One region of the Veillonella sp. CAG:933 genome, then DNA from elsewhere that is predicted to be linked to it. Evidence: riboswitches for the same ligand, from Rfam matches in the RefSeq annotation. Region 1 holds a riboswitch; each other region holds the start of a gene.

What was found. Region 1 has a riboswitch for S-adenosylmethionine ahead of metK (methionine adenosyltransferase). Riboswitches for the same ligand answer to the same signal wherever they lie in the genome.
Positions count from the first base shown of each region.
Region 2: it holds a riboswitch for S-adenosylmethionine, as region 1 does, so the genes downstream of both, QZL64_RS06020 (5-methyltetrahydropteroyltriglutamate--homocysteine S-methyltransferase) here and metK (methionine adenosyltransferase) in region 1, are expected to answer to the same signal.
Region 3: it holds a riboswitch for S-adenosylmethionine, as region 1 does, so the genes downstream of both, QZL64_RS03550 (methionine ABC transporter ATP-binding protein) here and metK (methionine adenosyltransferase) in region 1, are expected to answer to the same signal.

Region 1 covers NZ_HF986217.1:9,034-20,985, reverse strand. The annotation lists partial or broken gene QZL64_RS09660 (NAD-dependent malic enzyme) at 1-197, opposite strand, end outside; gene metK (methionine adenosyltransferase) at 562-1,752, opposite strand; SAM riboswitch class I at 1,807-1,905, opposite strand; gene coaBC (bifunctional phosphopantothenoylcysteine decarboxylase/phosphopantothenate--cysteine ligase CoaBC) at 1,965-3,146, opposite strand; gene rpoZ (DNA-directed RNA polymerase subunit omega) at 3,176-3,388, opposite strand; gene gmk (guanylate kinase) at 3,395-4,021, opposite strand; gene remA (extracellular matrix/biofilm regulator RemA) at 4,030-4,296, opposite strand; gene QZL64_RS09630 (YicC/YloC family endoribonuclease) at 4,322-5,203, opposite strand; gene QZL64_RS09625 (Rqc2 family fibronectin-binding protein) at 5,368-7,116, shown strand; gene QZL64_RS09620 (hypothetical protein) at 7,236-7,688, opposite strand; gene coaD (pantetheine-phosphate adenylyltransferase) at 7,709-8,197, opposite strand; gene rsmD (16S rRNA (guanine(966)-N(2))-methyltransferase RsmD) at 8,202-8,756, opposite strand; gene QZL64_RS09605 (NAD(P)H-dependent glycerol-3-phosphate dehydrogenase) at 8,840-9,841, opposite strand; gene plsY (glycerol-3-phosphate 1-O-acyltransferase PlsY) at 9,838-10,443, opposite strand; gene der (ribosome biogenesis GTPase Der) at 10,443-11,777, opposite strand; gene QZL64_RS09590 (bifunctional 4-hydroxy-3-methylbut-2-enyl diphosphate reductase/30S ribosomal protein S1) at 11,925-11,952, opposite strand, start outside.
Region 2 covers NZ_HF986195.1:2,503-14,454, reverse strand. The annotation lists gene QZL64_RS06070 (hypothetical protein) at 1-55, opposite strand, end outside; gene QZL64_RS06065 (helix-turn-helix domain-containing protein) at 277-1,020, opposite strand; gene QZL64_RS06060 (site-2 protease family protein) at 1,402-2,025, shown strand; gene QZL64_RS06055 (low molecular weight protein-tyrosine-phosphatase) at 2,089-2,571, shown strand; gene QZL64_RS06050 (HigA family addiction module antitoxin) at 2,719-3,588, shown strand; gene QZL64_RS06045 (bifunctional 2-keto-4-hydroxyglutarate aldolase/2-keto-3-deoxy-6-phosphogluconate aldolase) at 3,699-4,337, opposite strand; gene QZL64_RS06040 (sugar kinase) at 4,461-5,411, opposite strand; gene QZL64_RS06035 (LacI family DNA-binding transcriptional regulator) at 5,454-6,509, opposite strand; gene QZL64_RS06030 (branched-chain amino acid transporter permease) at 6,834-7,160, opposite strand; gene QZL64_RS06025 (AzlC family ABC transporter permease) at 7,157-7,981, opposite strand; gene QZL64_RS06020 (5-methyltetrahydropteroyltriglutamate--homocysteine S-methyltransferase) at 7,971-9,116, opposite strand; SAM riboswitch class I at 9,184-9,293, opposite strand; gene QZL64_RS06015 ([FeFe] hydrogenase, group A) at 9,505-10,947, opposite strand; gene QZL64_RS06010 (hypothetical protein) at 11,301-11,952, opposite strand, start outside.
Region 3 covers NZ_HF986172.1:9,070-17,519, reverse strand. The annotation lists gene QZL64_RS03565 (acyltransferase) at 1-871, shown strand, start outside; gene dat (D-amino-acid transaminase) at 1,079-1,933, shown strand; gene QZL64_RS03555 (hypothetical protein) at 1,941-2,453, shown strand; SAM riboswitch class I at 2,578-2,681, shown strand; gene QZL64_RS03550 (methionine ABC transporter ATP-binding protein) at 2,769-3,815, shown strand; gene QZL64_RS03545 (methionine ABC transporter permease) at 3,796-4,449, shown strand; gene QZL64_RS03540 (MetQ/NlpA family ABC transporter substrate-binding protein) at 4,545-5,360, shown strand; gene QZL64_RS03535 (YerC/YecD family TrpR-related protein) at 5,464-5,754, shown strand; gene QZL64_RS03530 (TSUP family transporter) at 5,762-6,547, shown strand; gene QZL64_RS03525 (SDR family NAD(P)-dependent oxidoreductase) at 6,567-7,334, shown strand; gene QZL64_RS03520 (antitoxin) at 7,580-8,450, shown strand, end outside.

The DNA of each region.
Region 1 (11,952 bases):
TTCATTAGGAAATGGCGTTTATCCACATCGTTAGTTTTCATAGACATAGCTTGATATGCTTGAGCGGCCTGCTCTTCAATGGTCTGAATTTTGTCGGGAATCATACCATTTAACTTAAATAGTTCACGTTCTTCAGCACTGAATGCCGTTCCCTTATTCAAAAAAGGGTCATTAATAATATCATATGCATTTTTCATATAAATCCTCCTTCTGAATTACCGCTAATTCAAAAACAAAAAATTACATACGTTATCAGGGTATTATGAACGCCGATAATTGATAAACTAATTCAGTATCAAAACATGCTATATCGATATATTTAAACTTCTCTTCTTTAATTATACAATAAATATTACCACCATGGTCAAACACCTTTTTAATAAAGAAAACAATTTCACAAATTGCATAAAAAAGTATCCGGCAGAGTAAGTAATAATGTCTATCAAAAAAGCAGAGACCGTATCAATGATACAATCTCTGCTCTATAGATTTGAAATTAAACTCAGCTTGTTAAAATATAAGCCATTTAAAACTTACTCTGTTTAATTTCAGATTATTTAATTATAAACCCGCTTCTTTGCGAAGAACATCAGCTTTATCAGTGTGTTCCCAAGGCAAATCAACATCGGTACGACCAAAGTGACCGTAAGCTGCCGTCTGATGATAGATTGGACGGAGCAAATCAAGCATTTCAATAATGCCGGCCGGACGAAGGTCAAAATGTTTCTTAACGAGTTCGCCGATTTGCTGTTCGGAGATTTTACCGGTACCGAAAGTTTCTACCATGATGGATACAGGTTTAGCTACGCCGATAGCATAAGCAATCTGAATTTCACATTTATCGGCAAGACCGGCTGCTACGATGTTTTTAGCTACGTAACGAGCTGCATAGGCCGCACTGCGGTCAACTTTTGTAGGATCCTTGCCGGAGAATGCACCGCCGCCGTGACGAGCCATGCCGCCGTAAGTATCAACGATAATCTTACGACCTGTTAAGCCGGCGTCGCCTTGCGGACCGCCAATTACGAAACGACCGGTTGGGTTAATGAAGAATTTAGTGTTTTCATCAACAAAACCTTCCGGTAATACCGGTTTGATAACCAATTCTTTAAGGTCTGCTTCGATTTGTTCACGGGATACTTCAGGACCGTGCTGCGTGGAAATTACGATGGTTTCAATACGTTTAGGCACGCCGTCAACGTATTCAACAGTTACCTGAGTTTTACCGTCCGGACGAAGGTAAGGCAAAGTGCCGTCTTTACGAACTTTGGTCAATTGACGGGATAAGCGATGTGCAAGAGCAATCGGCATTGGCATGAATTCTTCGGTTTCGTTAGTTGCATAACCGAACATCATCCCTTGGTCGCCGGCACCGATTTTATCAAATTTATCTGCGCCGCCTTCACGAGTTTCCAACGCATCGTCTACACCCATAGCGATATCGGCAGATTGTTCGTCAATAGCTACATTAACGCCGCAAGTATCGCAGTCAAAACCGTATTTAGCACGAGTGTACCCGATTTCGCGAATCGTTTCACGAACAATATGATTAATATCTACATAACAGTTAGTGGAAATTTCACCCACTACATGAACTTGACCTGTTGTTACAAGTGTTTCACATGCTACATGTGCCGTTGGATCTTGCGCAATAATCGCATCAAGTACGGCGTCTGAAATTTGGTCAGCGATTTTATCTGGATGACCTTCCGTTACGGATTCAGATGTGAAAAATACATGTTTTTCAGCCATTTACCCTTTACCTCCATAAAAAAATTCCTCATCAGCCAAGCGATGAGGAATATAACCCCATCTTTCGGCATATACCGTCGGACTTAGCACCTTTTCACATGAATGGTTGCTGTAGCTTCACAGGGCCTTTCCCTCCACTACTCTTGATGAGACAAAAATTACTATTAATTTAATTGTGATAGTTTATATCACTGATTTATTATACTATGGAATTACAATTCTGCCAAGGCTGAAATAATTCGCTTAGCGACATCACTTTTTGTCATAAGTGGCAATTGCATAATTTGACCACCCGGATAAATAAAAGTAACTTCATTGGTATCAACGTTAAAGCCTGCATTTTGTTTGCTTACATCATTAGCTACGAGCATATCAAGATTTTTGTTAAGTACTTTTGATTTGCCGTACTCGATGACATTTTGTGTTTCCGCTGCAAAGCCGATAAGTTTTTGATGAGTTTTATTCGCACCTAGACCTTTCAAGATATCCGGATTCTTAACGAGTTTAAGCTCTAAGGTATCCATTTTTTTGATTTTGGTATCTGCCATGTTCTCCACGCGAAAATCCGCTACAGCTGCCGCCATAATTACGGCATCACAGTTTTCATAACGACTGTTAACGGCTTCTTCCATATCGCGAGCTGAGTCAACAGGCACAAATTCCACGCCATACGGCACCGGCAATGCGCTCGGTGCCGATATTAAAATCGTACGAGCCCCGGCCAAAGCTGCTTGTTCGGCCACAGCGTAACCCATTTTGCCGCTGGAACGATTGCCGATAAAGCGGACCGGATCGATCGCTTCTTGCGTGCCGCCGGCCGTAACAATAACAGTTTTACCTTCCAGCAAATCACTTTTCATCATATGGAAGGACAACCATTCCACAATTTTAGCCGGTTCCGGTAAACGGCCCTTACCGACTATACCGCAAGCCAAGTGACCGCTGTCGGCTTCCAAAATATGCATCCCCAACTCACGTAAGGTTTTCATATTGCGCTGTGTAATCGGGTTTTCATACATATTAGTATTCATCGCCGGACATAAGAAAATAGGCGCTTCGGTAGCCAATAGCTGCGTAGTCAACATATCATCAGCAATTCCGGCTGACATTTTGCCAAGCACATTAGCCGTAGCCGGTGCCACTAAATAGGCATCGGCCCATCGGGCTAATGAAATATGCTCCACATTCCAATCATGTACATCTTCAAACATTTTAACAGCCACCGGATGGCCGCTGATTTCGCCGAAAGTCATAGGTGATACAAACTTGGTGGCGTTTTCTGTCATAACGACTTTAACTTCCGCTCCCAATTTACGTAAGCGGCTAACCACCTCTACAGCTTTATAGGCAGCAATACCGCCCGATACGCCTACAATTATGTGTTTATTTTTCATCCTCTGCCCCTGTTGGAATTAAAATTTAATTATTTAATACCGTCTTTGGTACGTGTAAAACCGATTTTATCTTCCGCAATTTCATGTAATGCTACCGATACCGGATTATCTGTATCGAGACCGGACACTAAAGCATGATCACCATCGGTAAGCTCACGAGCACGTTTCGCTGCCAAAGTAACCAAAGTGTATTTACTGTCTACATGTTTTTCCAAGTCCTTTAATAAAGGTTTTACCATCATAACGCATTACTCCTTTTTCCCACCATACTGTTTATAAATGTACTGGATTTTTTCTTTATTTCGTTTAATTTTGCAAGCTTCAGCCCGTAAAATAGACGCAACTTTTTCAACCGCATCGGGCAACACATCATTTACTACGATATAGTCATAGCGGTGAGCCAACGCAAGTTCCGAACTGGCTTTCGATAAGCGCTTATCAATGACATCGGCCGCATCCGTCCCGCGATCGCGCAAACGATTCGATAAAATATCTAAAGACGGCGGTACGATATAAATAAAAACGGCTTCGCTAAAGCGCTCCTTAACTTGCATAGCACCTTGAATATCAATTTCCAAAATAACGCTCTTACCTTCTGACAACAAGTCCATTACATGTTGTTTTGGCGTACCGTAAAAATTGTCGTACACCTGTGCATATTCAAGAAATGCATCTTCTTTAATTAAACGCTGAAACTCTTCTTTATCTCTAAAAAAGTAGCTAACCCCTTCTTCTTCACCGACACGGGGTGCACGAGTTGTCATCGATACGGAATATACAAGATTAGGCATTTGCTGGCGAAGGGCCGCACAAATTGTGCCTTTACCCGCACCCGAAGGGCCGGATAAGACAATTAAGATTCCTCTATCCGACATAATAACACCTACGCTTCCGTTGTTTCAGACGGTGTAGCCTGTACAATACGATGTGCTACGGTTTCCGGTTGGATAGCGGATAAAACGATTTGACCGCTGTCCATAACGAGAACGGCACGAGTCTTACGACCATATGTGGCGTCAACGAGCACGCTCTTTTCGCGAGCATCTTGAATCATTCGCTTAATAGGAGCCGATTCAGGACTGATAATCGCAATGAGGCGATTTGCTGAAACCATATTACCAAACCCGATGTTTAAAAGTTTTGTATTCATACTTAGTGACTCCTTACTCTACTACCTACTCTATGTTTTGAATTTGCTCTCTTATCTTCTCTAATTCACATTTCAATACTACAACGCGGTCAGTAATTTCTAAATCAGATCCTTTTGATCCCATCGTATTTACTTCACGATTCATTTCCTGTAACAAGAAATCTAATTTACGGCCAATCGGTTGATTCTCTTTGAGTGTGTCTTTTAATTGTACCACATGTGAGCCAAAACGTACAATTTCTTCTGTAATATCTGTTTTGTCACTCATAATGGCTACTTCCTGCAAAAATCTATCCATGTTGATATCTAAATCAGTTTTAGCCAAGGTTGCTTCAATGCGTTGCTGCAAACGTGTTTCATATTTCTTTACAGCTGCTGTTTTGTTGGCATCTACGGCATTTAACACATCTTCCAGTTTGGTAATACGACTTTCGATTTCGTTTGCTAAATGTTCCCCTTCGGCAGCCCGCATGGTTATTACGCCGGTGAGAGCATCACCTAATGCCTTCAAAGCTGTTTCTTGAAGCTTCGATTCTTCAAAAGGAACATCTTCTAAAAGAAGCCAATCCTGAGATACGGTCATCATATCTCGCAAGGCCACTTTCTTAATATCTTGAGCAAAACCGTTTTTTACCAAAAACTCGCGAATCTGCAATGCCAATGATTCATTCACGGTAAAAACTTTTTCCCGATCCCGTGTATTGCGTAGCGAAATATTGACTTCCACTTTGCCGCGTTGCAATACACTTTTAATCTGACGGCGCAGCTCATTTTCAAAAAAATTCAACGTGGACGGCATATTAATATGCAGATCCAAAAACCTTGAATTAACCGTTTTTATTTCAACCGTAATCTGTAATGCCTCATCAGCGGCTATACCACGACCGAAGCCCGTCATGCTGTTCATAATAAAATAGGTCCTTTCCTTTAATTTTCGTCAATTTTCCTTATTTTTAGATTATTTTCTTATTGTTTAAATTTTAACATGTTAGGCCTATAGGGTAAAGCGTTCAAATAGGTCATAAGTGTGATATACTTAAATAATAAGTATGTTTAGTAAAGGAGCAATTTATGAATTTAGATGGCTTAACCTTAGCCGTTTTGACCAAAGAACTTTCCGATCAATTAGTGACCGGTCAAATCCAGCGGCTATTACAAATAGATAAAACCACAATCGTTTTAAAAGTTAATACTCACCAGGGTAATAAAGACCTGGTTATTACGGCCGGCAATTTACCGGCTTGTTATCTCAGCCACGGCATTACGGATTTACCGAAAGAACCGACTGCGCTTTGCATGTTTTTACGCAAACATTTGGAAGGCGCTCGTATTACGGCAATCAAGCAATTGAACGGTGACCGAATTCTGCGTATCAATGCAGACAAGCTGGCACTTGACGGTTCCCTTATTTCAAATCGGATTTACATTGAGCTAATGGGCAAATATTCCAACTGTATTTTCGTTCAAGACGGCCAGATTCTGGAAGCACTCATTCACGTTACACCGCTCATGAACCGCGAACGTTCCATCGCACCTAAACTCACTTATGAGTTACCGCCGAACAGCGAACGGGGCAGCCTTTTTGAGTTCAGCAACGAAGAAATCGGTGAATTACTTCACAACTTCGGTCAAGGCACCGTAGCCGAAACAATTCGTCGTATTTTTAACGGTTTCGGTCCGGCTCTATTAAAAGAGGTGTGTTATGAAGCCGGTGTAACCGAAAAAACGGAGTTCACATCACTCGCTGCGGAACAAATTACATCTCTTGCAGCGGCTCTCATCAATTTAAAAACGGCTATTAATGATGCCAAGCAATTATATGAATACGAAAATGCGAACCATAAAAAGTTTTACAGCCCTGTGCCTCTTACCTATTTATTGGCGCAAGGGGGTCAGTTAACGGCTACCTACGATTCCATCTCACAACCGCTTGAAGTAGCCGTTGTAAAACAAGGTGGCATCAATACGACCACTCGTGAATTGGAACGAACTTTAGAACAAGCTATCAAAAAAGAAGAACTCCGTCACAGTAAGATTGAAGCGGAACTTAACGATAGCTCCAAAGCCGATGAATATAAGGCGTTTGGCGATTTATTGATGATTAACGCCTATCGCGATACGCAATATGAACCAAATATCACCTTAGACAATATTTTAGTAAACCCCGTTGAACCGATTACCATTCCCCTCGTGCCGGAATTAACCGTTGTAGAGAATGCGCAAAACTATTACAAACTCTATACGAAGTTAAAAAATCGTAAACAAAGCGGTTTATATCAATTAGAGCAAAGTAGTCGTCGCATTGACTATCTTCAGTCCGTTTTATACAGTTTAACCATTGCCGACAGCAAGGAAACGGTTCAAGAAATCTACAATGAATGTGAACAGGCCGGGCTTTTGAAAAAATCTAAAAAGCCGATTAGTTATAAGGCACCGAAACATAATTTCATGCATTTTCAAATTGACGGCGGTGAAATTTTCATCGGTCGAAACAATCAGCAGAATGAATATTTAACCCATCGTTTCGCCAAGCCTGATGATATGTGGTTTCATACTTTGCAGGTACAAGGCAGTCATGTTATCTTACGCACCCAAGGTGGCGAACCAACCGATGAAATGCTTACCTTAGCCGCCCGCTATGCCGCCTATTTCAGCCGGGCTCGCGAGTCCTCTAAAGTCGCTGTCGATTACACCCCGGTTAAATTTATAAAAAAACCACCGGCATCGCCATTAGGCTTTGTTATTTATACGAATCAGAAAACAGCGGTAATTGACCCGAAAGAACCGGTATTAAATAAAGAAACGAATCTCTACGAATAAGCAAAAAAGCTCTCAGGAAATCCCCTATACCAAGTATAGCAAGGATGCTTCCTGAGAGTTTCTTTATTTAATGCTTACAATGACCGGCATTGTCAACAAAATCGCTAAAAATAACGTAATTAATCGCGATTGGATTGTTTTAAGCTTTCGCGGTTTTGGCGCAAGCTTTCCAAAGTTTTTTCCAAATTGTTTTCAATATAACGCATTACATCTTGAGCATATTGAATAGAACTGTTTTTCAATTCTTCGGAAGACTGGTTAGCCAAGGTGATAATTTGGTTAGCCTGAGTCTGAGCCTGTTTAACAAGTTCGCTTTCTTCCGTCAATTTTGCAATATAATCTTTGGCCTGCGCAATCAAAGTATCGGCTTGACGCTGTGCATCTGCCAAAATTTTATCTTTTTCAGCCATAATACGGCGGGATTCTTCAAGCTCCAACGGCAAAGATTCATTAATGGCATCTAAGACACGCATAATTTCTTCTTCTTCAATGACACGTTTGGTGGTCATAGGAATGCGACCACTGGTTTCAATTAAATTTTCCAAATCTTCTAAAAGTTTTTCTGTTTTCATTCTCGCCACTCCTATTAGTACTATTCACTACGATTCGCAAATTTTGCTTCTAACGCTTCTTTTACTGCATCCGGAACTAAGCCGTCAAGACGACCATTAAATCGCGCTAATTCGCGAATTCCCGTGGAACTGACAAATGAATACTTATTATTCGTCATGATAAAAACGGTTTCAATATCGTCATCCAAAAACTTTGAAAATAAAGCTCGTTGGAATTCATATTCAAAATCAGCAAGCGCTCGCAAGCCTCGAATAATCATAATACTGTTTTTTGATTTTGCATAATCAATTAACAGACCTGATGCACAATCCACTTCAACATTAGGTATATGGGCTACGGAGGCTTTAATCAATTCAACTCGCTCATCTTGAGTAAACAAATTATTTTTATTCGGATTAGTTAAAACCGCCACAATCAACTTATCTACAAGCTTACTCGCTCGTTCAAAAATATCGACATGCCCGTTTGTCACAGGGTCAAAACTCCCTGGGCAAATGCCTATACGCACTATATTAGCTCCTTTCAAGCTCATAGGGTACACAATACGTCACCTTCGTATAACCAAAGCGTTGTTCCCTAACAAGGCTCCAACCTTCCGGCAATACAAGCGGTTCGTTTTCATGATGCTCCACAATAAGCATTCCATTTTCTTTTAGTAATTGCTGATTCACGACTACAGCCAACGTTGCGGCCACAAAACCTTGTTCATATGGCGGATCCGCAAAAATATAATCAAACTGACGACCGGCTAACTGTTTAGCCGCCGTTTCAATCGATGTTGGTATCACTTCAACCGCGTCTTCCATATGACAATGCTCAATGTTCGCTTTAATAATTCGAGCTGTCCGTTTATCAACGCATACGGCCAGTGAGGCACCGCGACTGATGGCTTCCAATCCGAAAGCGCCTGTACCGGAGAAAAAATCAAGTACGGTGGACTCAATCAGACCGTAATTAGTCAGTATATTAAAAATACTCTCCCTCACACGATCCTGTGTGGGTCTCGTACTCATCCCTTTCGGAGCTTTCAATATATGACCTTTGGCACGTCCTGCAATAATTCTCATACTTCCCTCTTTATGCCTACACTTGTCTTTTAATTATAGTATATAATGTTCCAAAATAAAAGTACATTCCTAGGGAAAAATTATTATAAGAACATTTCATCTTTCAAGTTGCGCCCCATCAGCTCCATAAGTGCTGTTTGAGGCGATTTTTGATGGTATAAAACTTCGTATAAAGCTTCTGTTATAGGTAAATCCAATTCTTTTGCTTTAGCTATTTCATACACCGTTTTTACGGCAAAAAAGCCTTCTACCACCATATTGGAGTGATTCATTATATAATCCATAGTTTCACCGGCTGCCAATTTCTGACCCGCTGCGCGGTTACGACTATGACGACTCATACAAGTGGTAATCAAATCGCCCATACCGGCGAGCCCGGCATAAGTTTCGCGACGTGCCCCCATAGCCACACCAAATTTGGTCATCTCGTGAAGACCACGTGTCAAAAGAGCTGACTTACAATTATCACCAAGCTTCATACCGTCTGCAATACCGGCCGCCAAGGCGATAATATTCTTCGTTGTGGCTGCCAGTTCTACGCCCGTCATATCTTCATTCACATAGACCCGGAAATTAACAGTACTTAAAGCCTGTTGCACTTGCTCCGCCGTTGGTACCGTTCGTGCCGCTACAACCGTTGCAGCCGGTAAATCACGGCCTATTTCCTCCGCATGATTAGGGCCGGATAAAATAGCTAAATGCTCCGTAATATGGCCTACCACCTCGTCAGCCACTTCGGATAAACGCTTACCCGTCTCTCGTTCAATCCCCTTAGAGCAAATAACTACCGTCGTTTTCTCAGAAATATATGGGGCAAACTGTTTCAGTGTATCACGCACATAAATAGACGGCGTCACAATCAAAAGAATATCACTGTTTTCGGCCACTACAGCCGGTACATGACTGATATTTAAGTTTTCCGGCAAGGCAACACCGGCCAAATATTCTTTATTATCACGATCCGCCTTTAAGCGGGTCGCCTGCTCTTCACGGCGACAGTAAAGCCAAGCCTCATTGCCGGCTTGAGCACTTTTACAAGCCAGCGCAGTGCCCCAGCTGCCGGATCCTATAATTCCTATTTTCATTTAGAATCATCACGCTCCGTCCGTTCAACTTTTAATTCCTGACCGCGCAAAAGACGCATAATATTTTCACGATGACGTAAAATTACGAATAAAGCGGCCACCGTGCCGAATACGATATACCATAAAGGTTCACCGAAGACAACCATCAAAATCGGTACCAACGCGGCCCCTACGATAGAGCCTAAGGACACATATTTGGTAAAGTACACGATAACGGCCCATGTAGCAAAACAAATAGCCGAAATCAAAGGTACTAAAAATATCAACACCCCGAGACCGGTCGCTACACCACGACCACCTTTAAAGCCCAAAAATACCGACCAATTATGGCCTACCATAGCTAAAATGCCACCTAAAAGCATCAAATTCGGTTCCGGCGAAAAAATAGCAACCCCTGCCATACCTTTACCGGCATCGCAGAGAAATACCGGTAAAGCTGCCTTCATGCCCAGTACGCGATACGTATTCGTAGCACCGATATTTTTACTGCCGTATAAACGGACATCTGTATTGAAAAATAATTTACCGATAATTAAACCGCTGGGAATGGAGCCTAAAAGATATGCCACGACTGCCAATCCAATAATAGTCATAGTATCCATTAGTCGTCATCATTTCCCTTCTTACCGCGTAATATCAAGCGAATCGGGGTACCTTCAAAACCGAAGGACTCACGAAGTCTGTTTTCCAAAAAACGCATATAGGAGAAGTGAATTAATTCCGGTTCATTTACAAACAGTATAAAGGTCGGCGGTTTTACAGAAGCCTGTGTCATATAATAAATCTTCGGCAAACGGCCGCTTCTGGACGGTACCGGATTGACGTTCTGTGCATCCGATAATACTTGGTTCAACACGCTTGTAGAAATACGCATGTGTTGCTGTTCCGATACGAATTTAATTAAATCGGCTAAACGATGGATACGCTGTTTCGTCAATGCGGAAGCAAAAAGAATCGGCGCATAACGCAAAAAGCCCATTTCATCGTAAATATCTTCCGTGTAACGGATGGTCGTTTTATCGTCTTTTTCTACTAAATCCCATTTGTTGACTACGATGATAATCCCTTTACCGGCTTCATGGGCATAACCGGCAATTTTCTTATCCTGCTCGGTAACACCATCCACGCCGTCCAATACGAGAACAACGATGTCAGCTCTATCTACGGAACGCAGGGAACGAACGATACTGTAACGTTCTACCGGTGCATCGATTTTTGCTTTACGACGCATACCGGCCGTATCGATAAGCACAAACTTCTGGCCCTCATGTGTCCAATGCGTATCGATGGAGTCACGAGTTGTACCGGCTACATCACTTACAATAACACGGTCCTGACCCAATAAAGCATTTGTTAACGATGATTTACCTACATTCGGACGACCGATTAAAGCTACATGAATAGTATCTTCTTCATCTTCAGCCGTTGCCGAATCAGGGAAGTGTTTTACCACATCATCCAATAAATCGCCAAGGTTCATTAAGTTTTTAGCGGAAATACCGATAGGATCGCCAATACCTAAATTGTAAAATTCATAAATGTTGGCTTCCTGATTTACACTGTCAATTTTATTAACAACCAATAATACCGGTTTACCGCTGGCACGCAAAATATTCGCTACTTCTTCGTCAGCCGGTACGATACCTTGTTTGCCGTCAACGACAAATAAAATAACATCCGCTTCTTCGATAGCAAGTTGCGCCTGTAAACGCATCATTTTAGGAATTACATGACTGTCGGCGGTGATGAATTCAATCCCGCCCGTATCAATCATGGTAAATTCTCGGTTAAGCCATTCCGCATCAAAGTAAATTCTATCGCGCGTTACGCCCGGAATATCTTCAACAATGGAAATTCGTTTATTTACAATGGCGTTAAACAATGTAGATTTTCCCACATTAGGACGCCCTACCACTGCTACTAATGGTTTTGCCATATTGTCACCTCAATTTTTACATAAATTATCACACTATATTGTAACATATATAAAGCAATCCATAAAGAAGGGATAATGCAAAAGGAGCCATAAAGGGCCAAGCCCTTTATAGCTCCTTATATAAGCGCTACGCGCTATTGGTTACAATTATTCAGCGTCGGATTCAGCTGTTGCA
Region 2 (11,952 bases), on a different contig from region 1:
CAGCCGCACAAAATCCGGCGGTCAAATAAGGCAACAGTGCAAGAACAATCTCCATGATTAACTCCATTCTACTAAGTTTAATTGAAAAAACGTTTCTTTCATACACTCTAGTATAACGAATTCAGGCCTTATAATGCAACACTTCGCCCTATTAATCCCACCTATTATTCTTACAATTATTTGATAGCTTACAGCCCTTTCTTACGTTTTTTCTTTCAGACTTTTCTTACGAACCGACTTACATTATTTTCTTTCGGCCTTTTCTTACCAACTTGCTTACGACCTTTTCTTATACCCTTGCCATGCGTCCAATCGCCGTCGCACCGCCGAATAGGAACATCCCAATTGGTCTGCAATCTGCATCGGACTATGCCCTTCCTGATAGCGCCTGCACACCTCAAACATGTCTAGGGCCAAATTATTTCCCCGCAAGCGAACGCCTTCTTCTTTTAACCGTTCCGCTACGGTAGCCGGTTTCACGTCATACAGGGCCGCCAATTCCGTCGTCGACATATGGCGTTGCTCATATAAGTAGGCCAATTCCTTAACATTTAAATACACTCGTTTATTGCTGTGGCGAATCTCAATGCCGCTATTACGCAGCGTTTTCAAAACGGTCCAACGAGACATGCGAAGGTGCTGTGCTATCCAGCCGGCGCTTTGCCCGCTGTTATACAAACTGATAATTTGGCGTTTCACAGAAGGTGTAGGCTCTCTAAAATCCGACTTCTTGTTCATTAACAGTCCCATTTCATGTAAACGGGCCGCTACGGTTGTATGGGAACATTGATAGCGAACTGCCAATTGCTTAACCCCAAGGCCGACGTTTTGATATAAGTGAGCCAATTCCGCTTCCGGCAATTGCTTGCGTCGCGTCCGCACCGGAATTTGATACACATGCAAACGACGAACCACCGTATCTTGACTACACCCCAATTGCTTGGCTATTTCCCAAGTCGACAACTTTTCTTCCGTATATAAACGGTTTAACAATTTCATTGGAATTACGACTTTTGCCATAGATCCATCTCCCCTATAAAATACACTAACTTTTCCGTCTGTCCCCTATTTTTATCCAGATAATTCAAGCGCGTTCTCCCAAAGCCTCATTCATCTTTTAACACTACCTCCATTATAAAAACCACGACGGCAAGGAGCAAGCCATCGACTCATACCATTGGTGCGCATCCGCACTGTCAGTATGAGACTCACACCATTGGTGCGCATCGTCAGTATGAAGCTCATACCAATAATGTGCATCCTATGAAAACGTCCCTATCTTTTTACAAGCCCCTTCTCTTTCGAACCCACCAATTTAAGAAATTATGGGTGATTTTTTTGCTTACATCGATAATTTACGGTATACTATAAATTACATTACATCATACAAAGGAGCTGACTATGTTTAACTTTAATCTATTAAGTATTGTAGCCGCTTTACCGGCTATCATCATTGCCATGGCCATGCACGAGTATGCGCATGCCAAAGTAGCCGACGCGTTGGGCGATGATACGCCGCGCCGTACGGGACGACTCACCATGAATCCCTTCGCTCATATCGATTTACTCGGCATGTTGATGCTTTTGCTCTTGCATTTCGGTTGGGCAAAACCGGTTATGATCAACCCGGCTAATTTTAAAAATAAAAAACGCGATGACACCCTCGTTTCGCTCGCCGGTCCGGCAGCCAACCTAGTCATTGCCTTTATATCCGCGTTCGTGCTGTTTTTCATCAATAACCACGGCATCGACGTATCTTCCGGACTTTACACGGTAATCTCGCTCATGGTAATCATTAACATCAACTTTGCCTTGTTCAATTTGATTCCCATTCCGCCTCTTGATGGAGCGCACATTGTTTCCAACATGCTCTCTCCATACTGGCAGATGAAATATTGGCAATGGGCCCGTTACGGCTTTTTGATGCTAATCTTGCTCATTTACACGCCGTTCCTGACCTGGGTGTTGATTCCGCTGCAACAAATGATTCTAAGTTTGTTTGCTATGATTCTCCAGTTCGTCTAAAACGATTTAGTGCCTATGTAGCACGCCACTTTGTTTATAGTATTTATTGTAAAAAGGGCGCTTATGAAAACACTGAAAAAACCAATCCACGTGCAGTTCGTCTGCCACGGCAATATTTGTCGTTCACCAATGGCTGAATTTGTTTTCAAAGATTTAGTCACAAAGGCAAATCTGAACGAGTATTTTAAAATCGACTCCACTGCCACCAGCCGCGAAGAAATCGGGAACGACACTCATCACGGAACAAAAAGTAAACTCCGTGCCCTCAATATCCCCTTTACACCACGAGCCGCTCGACAAGTGACCAAAGCAGATTACAATTCGGCAGATTATCTTATCATCATGGACGAAAACAATCGTCGCAATTTGAGTCGCGTAATCGGCCCGGACGCGGACGGTAAAGTAAAGAAAATGCTTTCTTTCGTCGGCGAATCACGAGATGTTAAAGATCCATGGTACACCGGCAACTTTGACGAAACCTATGATGACATCAGTAAAGGCTGCGAGGCGTTGTTGGCGGAAATTAGAAAGCAGTATAACATTTAAAACTAGCTCATCTAAGTGCTTACTTAGATGAGCTTTTTCATTTAAACAATCACCTATATATTTAAAATACATTGACATTTGTGTTATATAGAATTAAAATTAAATTACTAGTTAGGTAATTTGATTTTAAAGAGGTCAGCAAACATTATGAATAATTACATAGAGTACAATAATAAAATGGCCTTCCATCCGGGCTACTATATACAAGAATTAGTTGAGGATAGTGGTCTTACCCAAGAAGATTTTGCCAAACGCTTGGATACGACACCTAAGAACCTTAGTCTTTTAATCAGAGGCGAACAAAATTTATCTATAGATATTGCTGTAAAATTAGCTCGGCTGTTCAACAACAGCATTGAGTTTTGGCTAAATTTACAAGCAACTTATGATGCTGCCTTAGCTGAAATAAAATCATCCGAAGAACTTGAAAAAGAGCGTCAAATATTTAAATTCATTAATTACAAATATTTTGTAAAATACTTTGATTTACCCCAAAATTCAAAAAATATAGATCTGCAAATTAAAACATTACGTAATTTTCTTCAACTTTCTACCCTATTACTACTTACAAAAAAGGATCTAATAAGCAAATTTAGAGATTCGACTGATAACTTGCCCCTGAATCAAGTGATTATGGCTAATGCAATGTTACAAGTAGGTATAAATCAGGCATTACAAATTGAAGCTGTTAATTTTAACAAAACTAAATTCAAGAAGTCTATTAACTTTGTAGATATTTTGTACGCGGATAATAAATTAAATTTCAATCTTTTAAAGAAGGAATACGCTGATTATTACGATAATATTGATGACACCTTATTAAACTCAGGTGTTATTTTAACAAAAATACCTGCTATGCCCGGTACAAACTTCCGTAGTGCTACTAAAAAACTAGGTTCCAATATTATGTTATTAATTAATGATACCTATACTAAATCAGCCAACACATTAGATACTATATTTGCCGAAATGACTAATATTGCCACCGGCAACTATGGTATTACGTTAAATAATTAAATACAAAAAAATCCTCGAAGTTTACCGGAGAATGTCACAACCAATAAGTTTATGAACTAATTCTCAATTCACTTCGAGGATTTCTTTATATTCTTCAAACCTTATCTAGCTTATTTTCTGGCTTCTGCCACCGCAACAACGAATTTTTTAGCTGTTTCGGTAATTTCAGTCAAAGATTTTCCGCCACCGGTCAACGCGCCGCCTGCCCCGACAGCAACAGCACCGGCTTTAAACCATTCGGCTACATTATCAATGCTTACGCCGCCGGTAGGCATCATTTGAGCTTGTGGCAATGGGCCTTTTACAGCTTTAATGAATTTGCTGCCCACAACTTCGCCAGGGAATACTTTAACAATATCGGCACCCAATTCCAAGGCTTGGATTACACCTTGAATAGTTGTAGTACCCGGCATGCAAGCTACACGATAACGATTACATAATTTGATGGTAGCTTCATCAAATGCAGGGGAAACAACAAAAGCAGCCCCATTTAAAATAGCCATGCGAGCTGTTTCCGCATCAAGCACGGTACCGGCACCAATAACAACTTGTGCATTATCTTTGTATTTTTCAGACAAAGTCAAAATGGCTTCATGCGCACGTGGCGTGGTGAAAGCTACTTCGATAGCCGTTACACCACCGGCAATGCAGGCTTCAGAAATCTGAACTGCTTCATCCGGCGTATTACCGCGAATAACGGCAACAACGCCTATTTTTTTTACTGTTTCAATAACTTGTAATTTGTCCATGATAAAAACCTCCTAATATATCCATTACTTTATTTTTTATGTCACTATACCTAATATTAAACACCGTGCAATGCGTGTAAGCGCTTACTTTTTAAGTTATAGGTTAGGTATATAAACTACATTTTATTCACTTAACTTAGCACTCTTTTGATACGTCGCCAATTGTTCCGGTGTAGGCAATCCTTCATTATCTCCTTCCACCTGCACCTGAAGTGCAACAATCGCTGCTCCGCGGCGAACCGAATCCGCCCAACTGAGTCCTTCCAAGCGGCCGCTGATAGTGCCCACCGCAAAACCGTCACCGGCTCCAACCGTATCGACTACCTGTTCCACCACATACGCCGGTGCATAGAAGGCTTCCGCTTCTGTTTTAACAAAAGAACCTTTAGTTCCCAATTTAATAACTACTGCTTTGGCTCCTTGTTTGAGATAGAAGTCCGCAATGGCTTCCGGTGTATCAAAACCAGTCAAAATTTTCCCTTCACCAAAGCCGGGTAACACAATATCCGCTAACGATGCCAAGTAGTTGATTGTTTCACGCATAGCTTCTTCGGAAGGCCATAAAGCAGGACGAAGGTTGGTATCAAAGGAAACCTGACCCCCATGTGCTTTAGCAGCTTTCATCATGGCTATGGATGTTTCGCGGCAACTATCCGACAACGCCGCCGGAATACCGGTAACATGTAAATGATCATATTTATCCCAAGCAACTGTATCAACGATAGCCGGTTCCATATACGAGAACGCTGTGAAACGCCGGAAATTAACAACCTCCGGATCGCCTTCCAACGTTTTTGCTTTAAGTTGCATGCCCGTTCGATTCACCTCATCGAGCGTAACATAGTCCGTATTAATATGCTGTTCTTTTAAAAAGTCCAAAATATGTTGACCAAACGGATCATTGCCGACACGGCTGATATACGACATATCATGTCCTAAGCGACTCATACCGACTGAAAAATTCACCTCCGCACCGCACACATAGCGGTGAAACGTGGTTACATCTTTAAGTGCCTTCGGCTCCGTTGCCACCATGAGCCCCATAGGCTCACCAAATGTTAAAACTCTTGCCACCCTCCATACCTCCTAAATATATTTTTAAAATGCCAATATCTCTTACAGGGAGTCGCGCTCCACAATTTTGCCCGACAAAATAATATGTTGCTTCGCCATAGACGTACTACCTGAAGCCTCCGATATCACTAAATCCTCAGACGCTTTAAGACTAGCCGAAACCCTCAGCAGCAATAGACGTGCACATTCACTGCCTATTTGATGCGACGGTAATTCTATTACCGATATGCCCGGTCCGATACTATCCATCCACGGCCAATTATCATAACTGAAAAGTCCCACATCATCAGGGCTCCGTAATTTATTGCGCCTTAATAAATAGGCCATATCACTAAGTACAACACCATTACCGGCAAATAAAGCCAGCTTTTCACCGGCATCACGGGCCGCTGCCAAGGCAGAAAGAATCGCCGTTTTGAGAGACTCTTTATCTGCCTTAGTATATTCCAACGTCATAGCTTGGCGATTTGTTAAGGCTTCATACTGTGTCGAAAACTCATCAAATCGTTCACGCCGAATTCCATTGGTTCCAATTTGCCGCGTAGCAAAAAGAATGCGTTCATACCCCTTACTTAACAATAAGTCCAAACTATCCTTCGTCACCTGCTTCGTATCGACAGACACTATGTCACATTCACAGCCTTCAACCGGTCTATCTGCCAACACAATGGGCACCATGGTACGATTCACTTCGTTCAAATATGAAACATTCGCGCCGGTTGCATTGATAACAAGACCGTCCACACCTTGCGCAATCATCGACTGAATATAGCGTTTTTCCTTATCCGGATCATCACCGGCATCAGCCAATAGCACGGTAAAGCCATGTTGTTCGCAATACTCCGAAATACCGGTGTAAAGGATGGCCGAGAACGGGTTTGAAATATCTGATACGATAACACCAATCATATGACTTTGTTGCAACCGCAAACTGCGAGCCATGCGATTCGGTTTATATTCAATATCCTTGATGACTTCACTGATACGTTTACGTGTTTCTTCGGACATGAATTCATATTTCCCGTTTAAAAAGCGTGAAATTGTGGTTTTTGAAAAACCTGTTCGAGCTGCCACATCAGCGATTGTTACCTTTCCCATACAGCACCTCCCTACGCTAAAATCAATTTTTTAAGTCTCGTTCTAAGCTATGTATTCAATCACGTTCTAATTTATGCTTTAATTAACAGTCTACTTTGTTTTTATTTCACGAAATCGATTTACGAAATCGATTTCTAAACTTGTTATACTCATAATACATCATCAGAAATCGTTTGTAAAACCCTTTAACAATACTTTATAGTCATAGAACTGTCGCAATATGTAGCCTATTTATATTTTTCACAACAAAAAAGCCCGACTCTTCCCTTAATTATAGAAAGAGTCGGACTATATCCGATTTACATACTAAACTATATAATCAACCTAAAATATCTCCTGCACCAAGAACATGTACACAATGGTGCCTACGGCAATGCTAAGCAATAAATTGCGCCGCCAATAGTGAACGGCCGCCAATATTACCAAAGCAATGGCCTCCGGAATGCCGTTCGGCGCTACCGAGAGCGATACATCCTTTAACGAATACACCACCAAGAGCCCCATAACGGCAGCCGGCAACATATCGCCTAAGTACGTCACGATGGCCGGCGGTTTTTCCGACTTGGCAAAAACGACAAACGAAATAAAACGCGTAGCCATCGTACCAAGGACGACGGCGCCAATGGTAATCGTCATTTCCCAAGCTGTCATGAAGCCGTCCCCCCTTCATCTGCTAAATCCGTTTCTTTTTTACCCTTAAACTTATACAGTAAACTGAAGATAACTACCATGAGGGCCATGGCCGGCAGCATAAATACATCCGGCCCCAAGACAATACGCATCAAGAGCGACACGCCGAGACCGATACAGCCGGGCAGTAAATTTTTGCCCTTTAACAGGATATCCAGGAATATAACCGCAAACAAGGCCGCTAGAACAAACTCAATACCTTTTAAGTTTAAGGTAATGAATTGACTGCCTATGGAGCCCATGGCCACGCCGAGCACCCAATAGACAAAGTTCAGCCACGTCACATGAAGATAAAACCAGCCTCTATCCACATTATCCGGCAAATTTACGGTCGCGTTGAGGGCAAACGACTCATCACACATGCCGAAAATAAGGGGATATTTTTTCCACCCCTGTGAAGTATAGCGGGTTAACATGGTCAACCCGTAAAAAATGTGACGTCCGTTAACCATAAAGGCCAGAATAAACGCCCCCAACGGATCAAAGGGAGCGGTCAATAAGGCGACGGTCACAAACTCCATAGAGCCTGCAAAGATGGTCGCGCTCATAATAATCGGCAAATACCAAGGCAGGCCCTGTCCTACGGCAAAGAGGCCGTAGGAGATGCCCAGAAATAAGAAGCCCGCACAAATCGGCACGGTTAAGGGAAAAGCGTAGCGAAACGCCTCCCGCCCCGCACTCTTGTCATGGCTCTTCTTACTACCATCGGGTGAAGTGGCAGCTTCAGTCGAAACATTATTTACATTGCGACTTTCATCATTGCGACTTTCATCATTCTTCATAGGGCCCCCAAGCCTTTTCAGCAACTCGTTTAATGAGTGCCAACTTAGCAAATTGTTCTTCTTCGGTTAAATTATTGCCTTCTTCCGTAGAGGCAAAACCACATTGCGGGCTCAAAGCCAATTGGTCTTTTGGCACATACAAGCTGGCTTCTTCAATACGAGCCAATAGGTCTTCTTCTTTTTCAAGTTCAGGGAACTTGGAAGTAACGAGTCCTAATACGACCTTCTGATTTTTTATAAAACGAAGCGGTGAAAACCCGCCGGCACGGTCGGAATCGTATTCCAAGAAGAAACCGTCAATGTTACAATGACCGAACAGTGTTTCCGCCACCGGTTCATAGCCCCCCGATGAGAACCAAGTGGAACGGAAGTTACCGCGGCAAATATGCATAGTTACAGCTAAATCGTCCGGTTTACCTTCCAAGGCATAATTAATTACTTCTACATATTTTTTAGCAATATGATTTAAATCTAAACCACGGGCCGCATATTCTTTGCGTTTTGTTTCATCGCAGAATTCACCCCAAGAAGTGTCATCCAACTGAAGATAACGACAACCGGCATCATAGAATGCCTTAATCGCCTTACGATAGGCTTTGGCAATGGCTTCAAATAAAGCCTCTTCATTTTTATACTGCGCAATAGGTTCATAATGTTCTTCGCGAACACAGCAAATCAAATGGAGCATGGATGGCGACGGAATCGTAAATTTAGCAACCGCTCTATCACCGGCCGTGGCTTTTACGAATTTAAAATCTTCCAAAAACGGATGGTTATCCGGGAAGTCGATATCGCCTACGATTTTAAGAGTGGCCGCTTTAGGCTGATGGCCTTTAAAAGCTACGGACCAATGGTCCGCTTTAATACGTTCAACGCCCACCAATTGTTCCAAGAAATCTAAATGCCAGTACGCACGGCGAAATTCACCATCTGTTACAGCTTTAAGACCTACGTTAACTTCTTTATCGATTAAGTCGCGAATGGCTTCATCTTCTACCTTACGAAGTTCCGCTTTACCAAGAGTCCCCGCTTCTACTTCTTGGCGCGCTTTTTTTACAGATTCAGGTCGTAAAAAACTCCCCACAACATCATAGCGGAACGGACCTTTCCCAATTGTCTGCTTTGCATTACTCATATTCTCAATCTCCTCTCAAAAGTGGCAGCTAATAAAAAAAGTCGTCAACAAATGACGACCTACTGTCTTATCATCTGCCGGTTACCCGTTGGACTTAGCACCTTGCCTCTTGCATATGCATCAAGCAGGTTGCCGCAGCATCACCGGGCCAAATCCCTCAGCTGCTCTGGATGATTCTATAAAATTATAGCTACCTGGGGGTAAAACATTACCCTTTCGATGTATATTATAATACTTCAATCAGAGATACATGTCAACTGTAGTTATACAAAAAGAGCATCAAATACTGTGATTGTCACAAGCATTCGATGCTCTATGATTCGCTAATCGGAATATTCGTTTATCTCGTTATCGAAATAAACGTTTATTCAATTCTCAGCCTATCCTCTTATTCAGGTTTCTTGAATTTAGGGGATGTTGGGCAAGTTTCAGGCGTTACATCTTTACGTACACCAAGATCGCTACTGCGGTCGGTGAAATGAGTGTGTAACAACTGTTCGGACAATTCGCCCAATGGTTTATCAAAGAATTCAGTGTAAATTGCTTTGATTTCAGGGTTTTCATAGCTGGAACGAAGTTTCATGTTGGAATCCATATCATAGATACCTTTGATACGAGCTTCACGAACTTTGTTAGCTACCGGCATTTTAACGCGTGGCTGACCGCCGCCACCGATACAACCGCCAGGGCAAGCCATCATTTCAACGAAATCGTATTTTTTACCATTAGCTTTCATGTCGTCCAAGAATGTACGGATATTTTTACCACCATGAACAACTGCTAATTTTAATTTTTTGTCGCCAATTTTAACTTCCGCTTCGCGAACGCCTTCCATACCGCGAACTTCCTGCAAGTTAGTGTAACGTTCAGGAGTTGGTTCTTCACCGGTAATAAATTTGTAAGCACTACGAACAGCTGCTTCCATAACACCGCCGGTATTACAGAAGATTACGGAGCCACCGGTTTCAGCACCGATGTATTTATCCATCTGAGATTCTTCTACCTGAATGAAGTCGATACCGGATTCACGAATCCATTTACCGAATTCACGAGTCGTAATACAGTAATCGGTATCACGAAGCTCTTCTTTTTCCCAGTATGCAGCGGATTTATTCTGTTCAGGACGACGAATTTCGAATTTCTTAGCCGTACAAGGAGCCACGCTCACGGATACGATTTTCTCAGGATCGATATTCATCTTCTTAGCGAAATATGTTTTAATAACAGCTGCTTCCATAGCGATACAGCTGCGAGTTGTAGAAATGTTTGGTAAATATTCAGGATAGTAAGTTTCGCAGAATTTTACCCATGCCGGGCAGCAGCTTGTAAACTGTGGCAATTCACCATGACCGTTTACAACGCGTTCGATTAATTCGCTGGCTTCTTCCATAATAGTTAAGTCGGCACCAAAGTTGGTATCTACTACATAGTCGGCACCAAGTTGACGCAATGCACCAATCATTTTGCCTTCTAAAACGGAACCCGGTTCATAACCGAATTCTTCACCGATACCTACACGTACAGCCGGTGCAGTTTGGATAACAACGATTTTATCAGGATCGGCGATAGCTGCTTTTACTTCGTCCAGTTCGGAACGTTCGTTCATGGAATCGAATGGGCAAGCGGCTGCGCACTGACCGCAATGAACACAAATCGGTTCATCACCGGTAGATTCTAAATCGTAGTAGTCAAGTACACCCATAACGTCAGCACAAGCACGACGGCATAATGTACAGTTTTTACATTTAGTTAAATCATGAATGATTGCAGGATTGTTCTCTGAAATCGGAACACGACGATCAATATGTTGGAATCGACTTTCGAAACTCATAGTTTTGCACCTCACACAAATAATACTAGTTATGTATTCAATATAATCCAACCTCTGTTGGAACCGACATCGACCAAAATTGTATGGTTGTGAGTGATGTCTCTTTGTAGTATAGCAAATTAAATCTCCTGTTTTCAAATAGGAATTAGATTATCATTGTGCATTATTACTCTGCAAAAAGTATGATAATACCGCCTTTTTTAGAGGATTTAAAAAATCAAAAAACAGCCTTCGAACAAAGGCTGTTTTTATAAATATTGTTGCATTAGTTTACTACTTGTGTCTACTCGATGCGTACTTTCAACTATTTACAATACGATGTCATCAAATAGCCCCTTAGGCAAGAGATGGTCTTATCGGTGCAAAGTAAACTGAGCCAATGAGTACAGGGTCTTGCCTTTAATCACGCAAGCTGCTACGTCTGTTCTAATCAACTCTTTTACTCTGAAAACAAGCGCTATAGCGGACCAATAGCTGCATAATTCCGCCATTTCTTCCAAGTTTTGATGATAGGCAGACCATAATGAAACCATGTTTTTTTCAAATAATGTTTCACCTAATACGAGTCCCCCTATAAAAATAGCGAGGTAGATAAGCAGCGTTCGATCACTAAGATGCTCTTTATATAAAGCAACTATTAAAGAGCGTCCTCGCCACACAGCAATACAGAACAAAATTGCCATGGCACCTAAAAACCAAGGTACATACGCACCAAACCACACTTCATGTATTCCCGGAAATTCCGGTCCGGTGGCCGTCCATGCCATCGGATAGAAAACACGGCCCCAACTCAATTCACGACCCAGTGCCACTAAAAATAATACCGCCGCACTCAGCCAAAGCCACCGCGTAGAGCGAGCTCCTGACATTGACCACTTAACCGTCATTACAAAGCCGCCTAACAGTATGAGTGCCTCTATATTTTCAATCCAATTATTTTCCCAAAAAGCCCAATCGGGCAAAAGTAAGGCTAACGGCCAAACAGCTATTAACAGCACTATGCTT
Region 3 (8,450 bases), on a different contig from region 1:
GTGGCGCCGTTCCCGCGTTGTCTTGTTCCCCTATATTGCTTGGTCTATTTTATATATTGCGTATGCCGGGGCGACAGTGGGCAATTTTGCAGGCTTAACACCGCGCCATTTATTGCCGGCCTTGTTTTTTGGCAACGGCTACTACCACTTGTATTTCATGGTTATTTTGCTCTGGTTTTATCTTATGATGCCCCTTTGGCGGGCCATGGTGCGCGGTATTTTGCAAAAGCCCATTCTTTGGTTGTCGCTCATCTTCGTGGTTCAAGTGGCGTTCAACTTTTGGTCGTCCTATTACAGTGGCCAGATTAAGTTTGCTAATCACTGGCTTCAATATGCGTACTCCATGAAGCTCAATTATTGGGTGCTTCACTATATTTGGCTCTTCCTCTTAGGCGCGGTGGTAGCGGAACGCTATGAAGCAACCTGTGAGTTATTGTGGCGCTATAAAGGGCTTTTGACAATCACCTTTGCATTTTCGGTGGCCCTCATGATAGGCAGTTATTTTTACGTCCTCAATGAGCGGCATTATACTTTGTTGGAAGCGATTTACACGGTTCATCAATTGAGTCCTATGGGGATGCTCTATACCGGTGCCGCTACGCTGTTCTTCCTGTTCTTCTTCATTGCCACACCGATGAGCAGTGCCGCGAGGGCTATTTGGGAGCAGATTGGTGAGACGTCGTACGGGATTTACTTGATTCATCCGTTTATGCTCATCATTCTCTCGGCCGGTATGTTTGTGGCTAAATTGCAATATACGGCTTTGGTTGTTATCGGGCTCTATATTTCCACTGTTTGCATGTCGTACTTAGGGACTTTGCTTTTGAAAAAACTGCCGAAACCGGTGCGTCGTATTCTTTTGGGTCGCTAAATAATCTTTTTGACGGAGTACGCTGCTTTTGCTTGGCTGATAAACGATTTTGACTATACCGTAAATTGAATAGTTAATAAAATTATTTACCTTGTGGGCAAGTGTCCGTCGACTGTGCTATAATCGTTACATAAACAATATTTGATTTTTGTTGGATGTCCCGATGTGTAATTTCGGGTTGCCACATATGATATGCGAGGTGTTCTTATGAAAGAGTTAACCTATTTTAACGGTGAATTTGTAGAACCTGGTGCTAAATGCGTCAGCTTAGACGATCGCGGCTACTGCTTCGGCGACGGCGTGTATGAAGTAACACGCGTTTTTGACGGCCGTTGCTTTGCTTTTTCGTACCATCAGGACAGACTCTATCGCTCCATGCGCTTCATGGATATTCCGGTAAAAATGCGTCCGGAAGATTTGCAGGAACTGCATGAAATCATGATTGAACAGAGTGGTATTACGGACGGCTATATTTATCTGCAGATTACCCGTGGTGTGGAACCGCGTCATCATGCATATGATCGCTCCAAATTGGAACCGACCATGTACATGTATATTCGCCCGATCAAAGAAGATTTGAGCAAATTGGGTGAAGGTGTCAAAGCAATCAGTTTGCCTGACGAACGTTGGCTTAATGTGGATATTAAAACATTGAACCTCATTCCGAATATTTTGGCCCAGACCAAGGCTGAAAAGAAATTCGCTTATTCCGCCGTTTTATTCCGCGACGATATCTGCACGGAAGGGGCTACATCTAACGTATTTGCCGTTAAAGACGGCATTTGCTATACCCATCCGGCCAATAACTTAATTTTAAAAGGTATTACGCGCCAGCTCGTAGTAACTCGCGTCGCTCCGACAGCAGGCGTTTCCGTTATTGAAAAAGAGTTTGATCGTGAATTTGTTGAAAATGCGGATGAACTCTTCTTCACTGATACAATCGGCGGTATTATTCCGATTACGACCTATGATCGCAAGCCGGTTGGCAATGGTGAAGTAGGTCCTGTAGCCGCCAAATTGCGTGCCGGTTATGAAAAATTATTGGCAGAAGGGTTGGCTTAATTAATTTATGAATACCCGAATCATTACGGGGACGGGATTATTATTGGCGCTGGCTTTGCTTAGTCAAAGTCTGCGCCTTATTATTCCGTTGCCCAATATGGTAAGTATGTTTTTGATTGGCTCCTTAGTGGGGCTTTGTATGTTGGTGGCGGCCATGCGTTACGGCTTGGCAAGCGGTCTTGTTATTGCGTGGGCAACGCCGGTCATTGCGTTTATGCAGGCCATGTTGCCGTTCGCGCCCTTTGTGCCGCTCGTGGCGTTAGGAAATACGGTATTTGTAATACTTGGTTATCTCCTTAAAAATCAGTCCGTATGGCTGCAAGCTCTTGTATGCAGCGTGGCCAAATGCGTCGTTTTATATTGCAGTTTTGCCCTGTTATTTGTAGGTTTTGCCGTGCCGTATCCGATTGGACGGGCCGTTCTATTTATGATGAGTTGGCCACAGATTGTGACGGGCACGTTGGCTGTTATAGGGGCACGGTTCCTTTTGAATCACAGCTCACTGGGAGGCAATAAATAATCTTATCAATGGTTATATAAGAACTCTATAGGTAGCTATATAAAAGCCCTATAAGCTGTCTATGAGTCTTCTATTGACAGTCATTCGCTACAGTGTTATGATTTTATCACGCTAAAAATACATAGGTTCATCAAGAGTTGACTGAGGGACTGGCCCTATGAAGTCGCGGCAACCATCCGGTAAGGAACGGTGCCAATTCCAACGAAGCTAGGCTTCGACAGATGAAGAAACTGTAACTCTTCATGTGTGTGAAGAGTTTTTTTATTGTATTAAATATATTTCAAATAGAGAGTTAGAGAAAAGGAGAGCGATCACATGATTGAACTTACGCATATTAGCAAAGTTTATGACGGTCCGAATCGCGTAGAAGCGCTAAAAGACATTAGCCTATCCGTTAAAGAGGGCGAAATCTTCGGGGTTATCGGTCAAAGTGGGGCCGGTAAATCAACCTTGATTCGTTGTATTAATATGCTGGAACGACCTACATCCGGTTCTGTTGTAGTAGACGGTGTAGATCTTACGAAATTGAATGAAAAGGACCTCAGGGAACAGCGGAAAAACATCGGCATGATTTTCCAGCACTTCAATTTATTGTCGTCCCGTACGGTTTATGATAATGTAGCCTTCCCGCTGGAGTTGCAGGGGATGAGTAAAGCGGAAATCAAGGAACGCATTTTGCCGATTCTTGATATCGTTAAATTGGGCGACCGTTTGAATAACTACCCATCTCAGTTATCGGGTGGTCAGAAACAGCGTGTCGGCATTGCCCGCGCTTTGGCAAGTAATCCGAAAGTATTACTTTGTGACGAAGCCACGTCTGCGTTGGATCCGCAGACTACCAAATCCATCTTGGAATTATTGAAAGATATTAATGAAAAATTAAAATTAACTATCGTCCTCATTACACATGAAATGCAGGTTATCAAAGAAATTTGCGACCGCGTTGCCGTTATTGAAGGCGGCGTTATTTTGGAAGAAGGTCGTGTAGTCGATGTATTTACAGGCCCTAAAGAAAAGACAACGAAGGAATTCGTAGGGGCTATTATCAGTCATAAATTACCGGAAGAAGCATGGCGCCATCTCAATGTACAGCCCGATTGGAAAGACGGCTTACATCCGATTATTCGTTTGAACTTCACCGGGGATGTTGTGGATGAGCCGATTGTAGCGGGCATGATTCGCCGCTTCGGCCTCGATGTAAGTATTCTCTTCGGCGGCGTCGATTACATTCAAGACACGAGCTTTGGTCATTTGATTGTAGTGTTAGACGGTAACAGAGAGAATGAAGAGCAGGCGATTCAGTACTTGAATGAATTGCCTATTGGAAGCGAGGTGATCGGCTATGTCGCAACAAATCATTAATTTGTTGATTCAAGGTTTAGGCGAAACCTTGCAAATGACAGTTATCTCTACCATTGTATCCATGATTGTAGGGATTCCGCTCGGTGTTATTTTGGTAATCACCGGCAAAGGCCATATTATGGAAAATAAGGCAGTGAATGCCACATTAGGTTCGGTTGTAAATGCACTCCGTTCCATTCCGTTTATTATTTTGATGGTAGCGATTATTCCGCTGACCCGTATTATTGCCGGTTCCTCCATCGGGACTACGGCGGCTTGTGTACCGCTTACGATTGCGGCTATTCCGTTCTTGGCGCGTTTGGTAGAAACATCGATTCGCGAAATCAACAGCGGTGTTATTGAAGCAGCGCAGGCTATGGGGGCTTCACCAATGCAGATTATCCGCAAAGTGTTATTGCCGGAAGCATTGCCTACAATTATTGATAACATAACTGTTTTGGTAGTTAACTTAATCAGCTACTCCGCTATGGCCGGTGCTATTGGGGGCGGCGGTCTTGGGGATATCGCGATCCGTTACGGTTATCAGCGTTTTCAAGGCGACGTAATGTTGGCGACTATCGTTATCTTGATTGTATTGGTGCAATTGATTCAGTCTTGCGGTGATTTCTTGTCCCGCAAAGTGAATAAACGTTAAGCTTTTGTAAAAAGCATTGGCATGCATGACGTGCCGGACAGATAAGTTTTTTTGAAAAAGAAAAAGAGAGTAGAGAAAAGACTGGGAGGAAACATATGAAAAAATTAGCATTCTTATTGGCAGCCATCGCAACGTTCGCCTTGGTATTGGTTGGTTGCGGCAATGACAGCAAAGACGGCGCCGCAGCGGGGAATCATGAAATTTCCGTAGGTGTAACAGCCGGTCCGCACGCTCAGGTTATGGTTTTTGTAGCCAAAGAGGCGGAGAAACAAGGTCTTAAAGTTAAAGTCGTAGAGTTTAATGATTATATTCAGCCGGATGTGGCGCTTGAACAAAAAGAATTGAGTGCCAACTCCTATCAGCATCAGCCATTCCTTGACAACATGGTGCAGGAACGGGGGTTGAAATTAGTGTCTATCGGCAAAACAATTCTTTTGCCAATGGGTCTTTATTCCAACCAGTATAAAGATTTGGCTACTGTACCAAACGGTGCGAGCGTAGCGATTCCAAATGATCCGACTAATGGCGGTCGTGCTCTATTGTTATTACAGCAAGCAGGGCTCATTCAGTTGAAAGACGGCGGTTCGCCGAAATCTACGGTAGCGGACATTACCTCCAATCCTAAGAACTTACAAATTAAGGAATTGGAAGCCGCTCAGATTGCCCGTTCGCTTAACGATGTAGATATTGCTTTAGTTAATACAAACTACGCGCTTAATGCAGGGTTAAATCCTTTGAAAGATGCCGTTGTAGTTGAAAGCAAAGATTCCCCGTACGCTAACGTATTTGTTGTCCGTCAAGGCGATGAAAACAACGAAACTATTAAGAAATTATTGGCTGTTTACCAGTCTGATGCAACTAAGAAATTTGTAGAAGATACCTTCAAAGGTTCCATTATTCCGGCATTCTAGTCGGGTTGAAAAAGACTTTTTCACTTTTTTGTGTGAAAGTCTTTTTCTTTTGCTTAAATATGTATATAATAAAATTATCTAATTAAGCAAAGGGAGGATTCTTATGAGCGTCAATGAAAAACTACGTAATCCTTTAAATAATCAATTGTTTGAAGCCATCTTAGCCTTGAAAACAATCGACGAATGTTATGAGTTTTTTGAAGATATTTGTACGGTCAATGAATTGAAAGCGTTGGCACAGCGTTTGCAGGTAGCACGTATGCTGGAAGCCGGCGAAAGCTATGATAATATTGTGGAGACGACGGGTGCCAGTACAGCCACAATCAGTCGTGTAAAACGTTGCTTGGTCTATGGAGCTGATGGCTACAAAACTATTTTGGCACGTTTGAAATGAGGCATATATGGATGTAAGTTTTATTGATCCGGCACTTTTGATGCCGCTGATGTTATTTTTTGCCGGAGCGTTGGCCGGTTTTGTGGACTCCATTGTAGGCGGTGGCGGATTAATTTCCGTGCCGGCCATGTTGCTTACTAATTTACCGCCCAGTGTGGCACTGGGGAGTAATAAATTATCCAGTGTATTCGGGGCGTTAACGGCGGCTATTGCGTACGCTCGTTCCGGCAAAGTGGAATGGCCTTTAGTAAAACGCTTAATGCCGATTACGTTTGTAGGCTCCCTCCTCGGGACTTGGCTGGTTATCAGCATTCCCCCTTTATATTTAAAACCGATTATCATCGTGCTCCTCGTCAGCGTTTTGATTTTTGTGCTGTTTAAAAAAGACTGGGGCACAGTGACCACCTATGCGGGCGCATCGAAGCAAAAGTTGATTTTACTCGCCATCGGTGCGTTAGGTATCGGCTTTTATGACGGCTTTGTCGGCCCCGGCACAGGCACGTTTTTAATCTTTATGTTTATTTATGCCGGTTTTAACTTTTTATATTCGTCAGGCAATGCTAAGTTTTTGAACTTTACCAGTAATCTGGCGTCACTGATTCTGTTTATAAGTTTGGGTCATGTAGACTATGTGCTCGGCCTTTCGGCTGCGGCGGGACAGATTATAGGAGCTACGCTGGGGGCACGCTTGGCCATCAAAAAAGGTGTGGGCCTGGTGCGTTTTGTATTTATTGCCACCACCGTAAGTATGCTTTGTAAATTAACTTATGATTATATCGTTGCGCAATGGTGACAAAGGAAGGTGAGATACTATGCCAATTAACAGTGAAAATCAGGTGGCTCTTATTAGTGGCGGTACTTCCGGGATTGGTTTTGCTACGGCGCAATTACTACTCAAAAAAGGTTGGAGTGTTGTGATAAACGGTCGCAATGAGCGAGCCGGCCAAGAGGCGGTCGTTAAATTGCGTCGCATTTCGTCTAAAGTACGCTTTGTACAAGGGGATGTAAGTAAAGTCATGAATTGTCGGCGTATCGTTGATGAAACCTGTCGTTTGTTCGGCGATATCAGCGCATTGGTGACTGCCGCCGGTTTTTATAAAGAAGAACTCATTGATGATGTGACGGAACAGGACTTCGATGAAATGATTGGCACCAATGTGAAGGGTACCGTCTTTTTATGTCAGGCTGCCGCGCCTTGTTTGCGTCGTACGAAAGGCAGTATCGTAACCGTGTCCAGTGATGCGGGGATTCAGGGCAATGTGGCATGTTCCGTATACGGTGCATCTAAAGGTGCCATTGTAAGCTTTACCAAATCGTTGGCCCTTGAAATGGCCGTCCATAAGGTGCGCGTAAATTGCGTGTGCCCCGGCGATGTAGATACTTCGCTCGTAGCTCGCCAGCTTGCGGAAAGCGATCAGACCTTTGAAGAAGCTATGGAAGAAATGGCCATGCATTATCCGTTGGGCCGTATTGCCAAACCGGAAGAAATCGGGGAAGTCATCGCTTTTTTACTCAGTGAAAAAGCCTCCTTCGTAACCGGTGCCGCTTGGACTATTGATGGCGGCTTAACGAGTTGGTAATAACGGCCTATAGAGGCTTTCGACTCCCGATTAGGCGTATGGTTAGGCGTATGACTAGGCAAGCCGGATAGAACCTCTGTGCCGGGCGGAATTAAGTCGGCGTAAGATTGCATAATTAATATAGATAAATAAAGAGGATTTTTCACCCTTCATATAGAAATAGTTAGAATGAAGGGTTATAATTAAATTGAATAGTATTAATTTGTCTGTTATTTGACTTTACAGGTGATAAAGGAGCGATATAGATGGAAGATGTAAAAGATTTGATGACTCATCCGGAAGGAACGTTAGCAGCCGTAGAAGCGGAACTCGCGAATCGCGATGCTGAAATTGAAAATATCTGCCGTTGGGCGGCCGCTCGTGCCGGCGTACTCGTGATGGCACCAAAACTTAGCACCACTGCATTGATTGCCAATGATGCGTATATGGTAAGCCGCATTGCCGCTGTTTATGGTCATACGGCTACAGCCGGTGCGATTATCGGCTTCCTCGGCGGTTTGGGCGGTAGTGTAGTGAGCGCTTTATTGACGTCCGTATTCCCTAATCCGAAAGTTAAAATCCCATTGGCTATTTGCTTGACCTATGCCGTGGGCAAATGCGCTAAACTTTGGGTAGAAAACGGCATGCCTATGCCGGGCGATTTCTCCGAATACAGAGAACGTTTGACAGACATTATTGAGCATAATAAAACAACGGTGGGCATGTTGGTAAATTCGCCGCTTAAAGATAAACCGTTAGGCGATGAAAACAAAGACTTCTTAAAAGAAGCCGGTGTGGGCAGCGATGAATTCTTAGGCCTTAATAAATTCAATTTAGACAGCTTGTTGACGGGCGACTTATTGGAAAGCTTTGGCTCTATTAAAAACATAGTAATCGGTGTAGCCAGTGCGGCCGTAGCCGGTATTGCCGGCAAAGCTCTTGCCAATTCCGACAATGAGTATGTAGCCAATGCTAAACATGCTTTGTCCGGTATCGGTGCTTTATTGGCAACCGTAGGCTCCACAGCCATTGACTTGGCAGCCGGTACAGCTACATCCGCTATTAAATCGACCGGTGAAGCAAAATCTACCGTACTCGGCAAAGTGAGCGATATTTTGACATCCGCCGGCGATACTA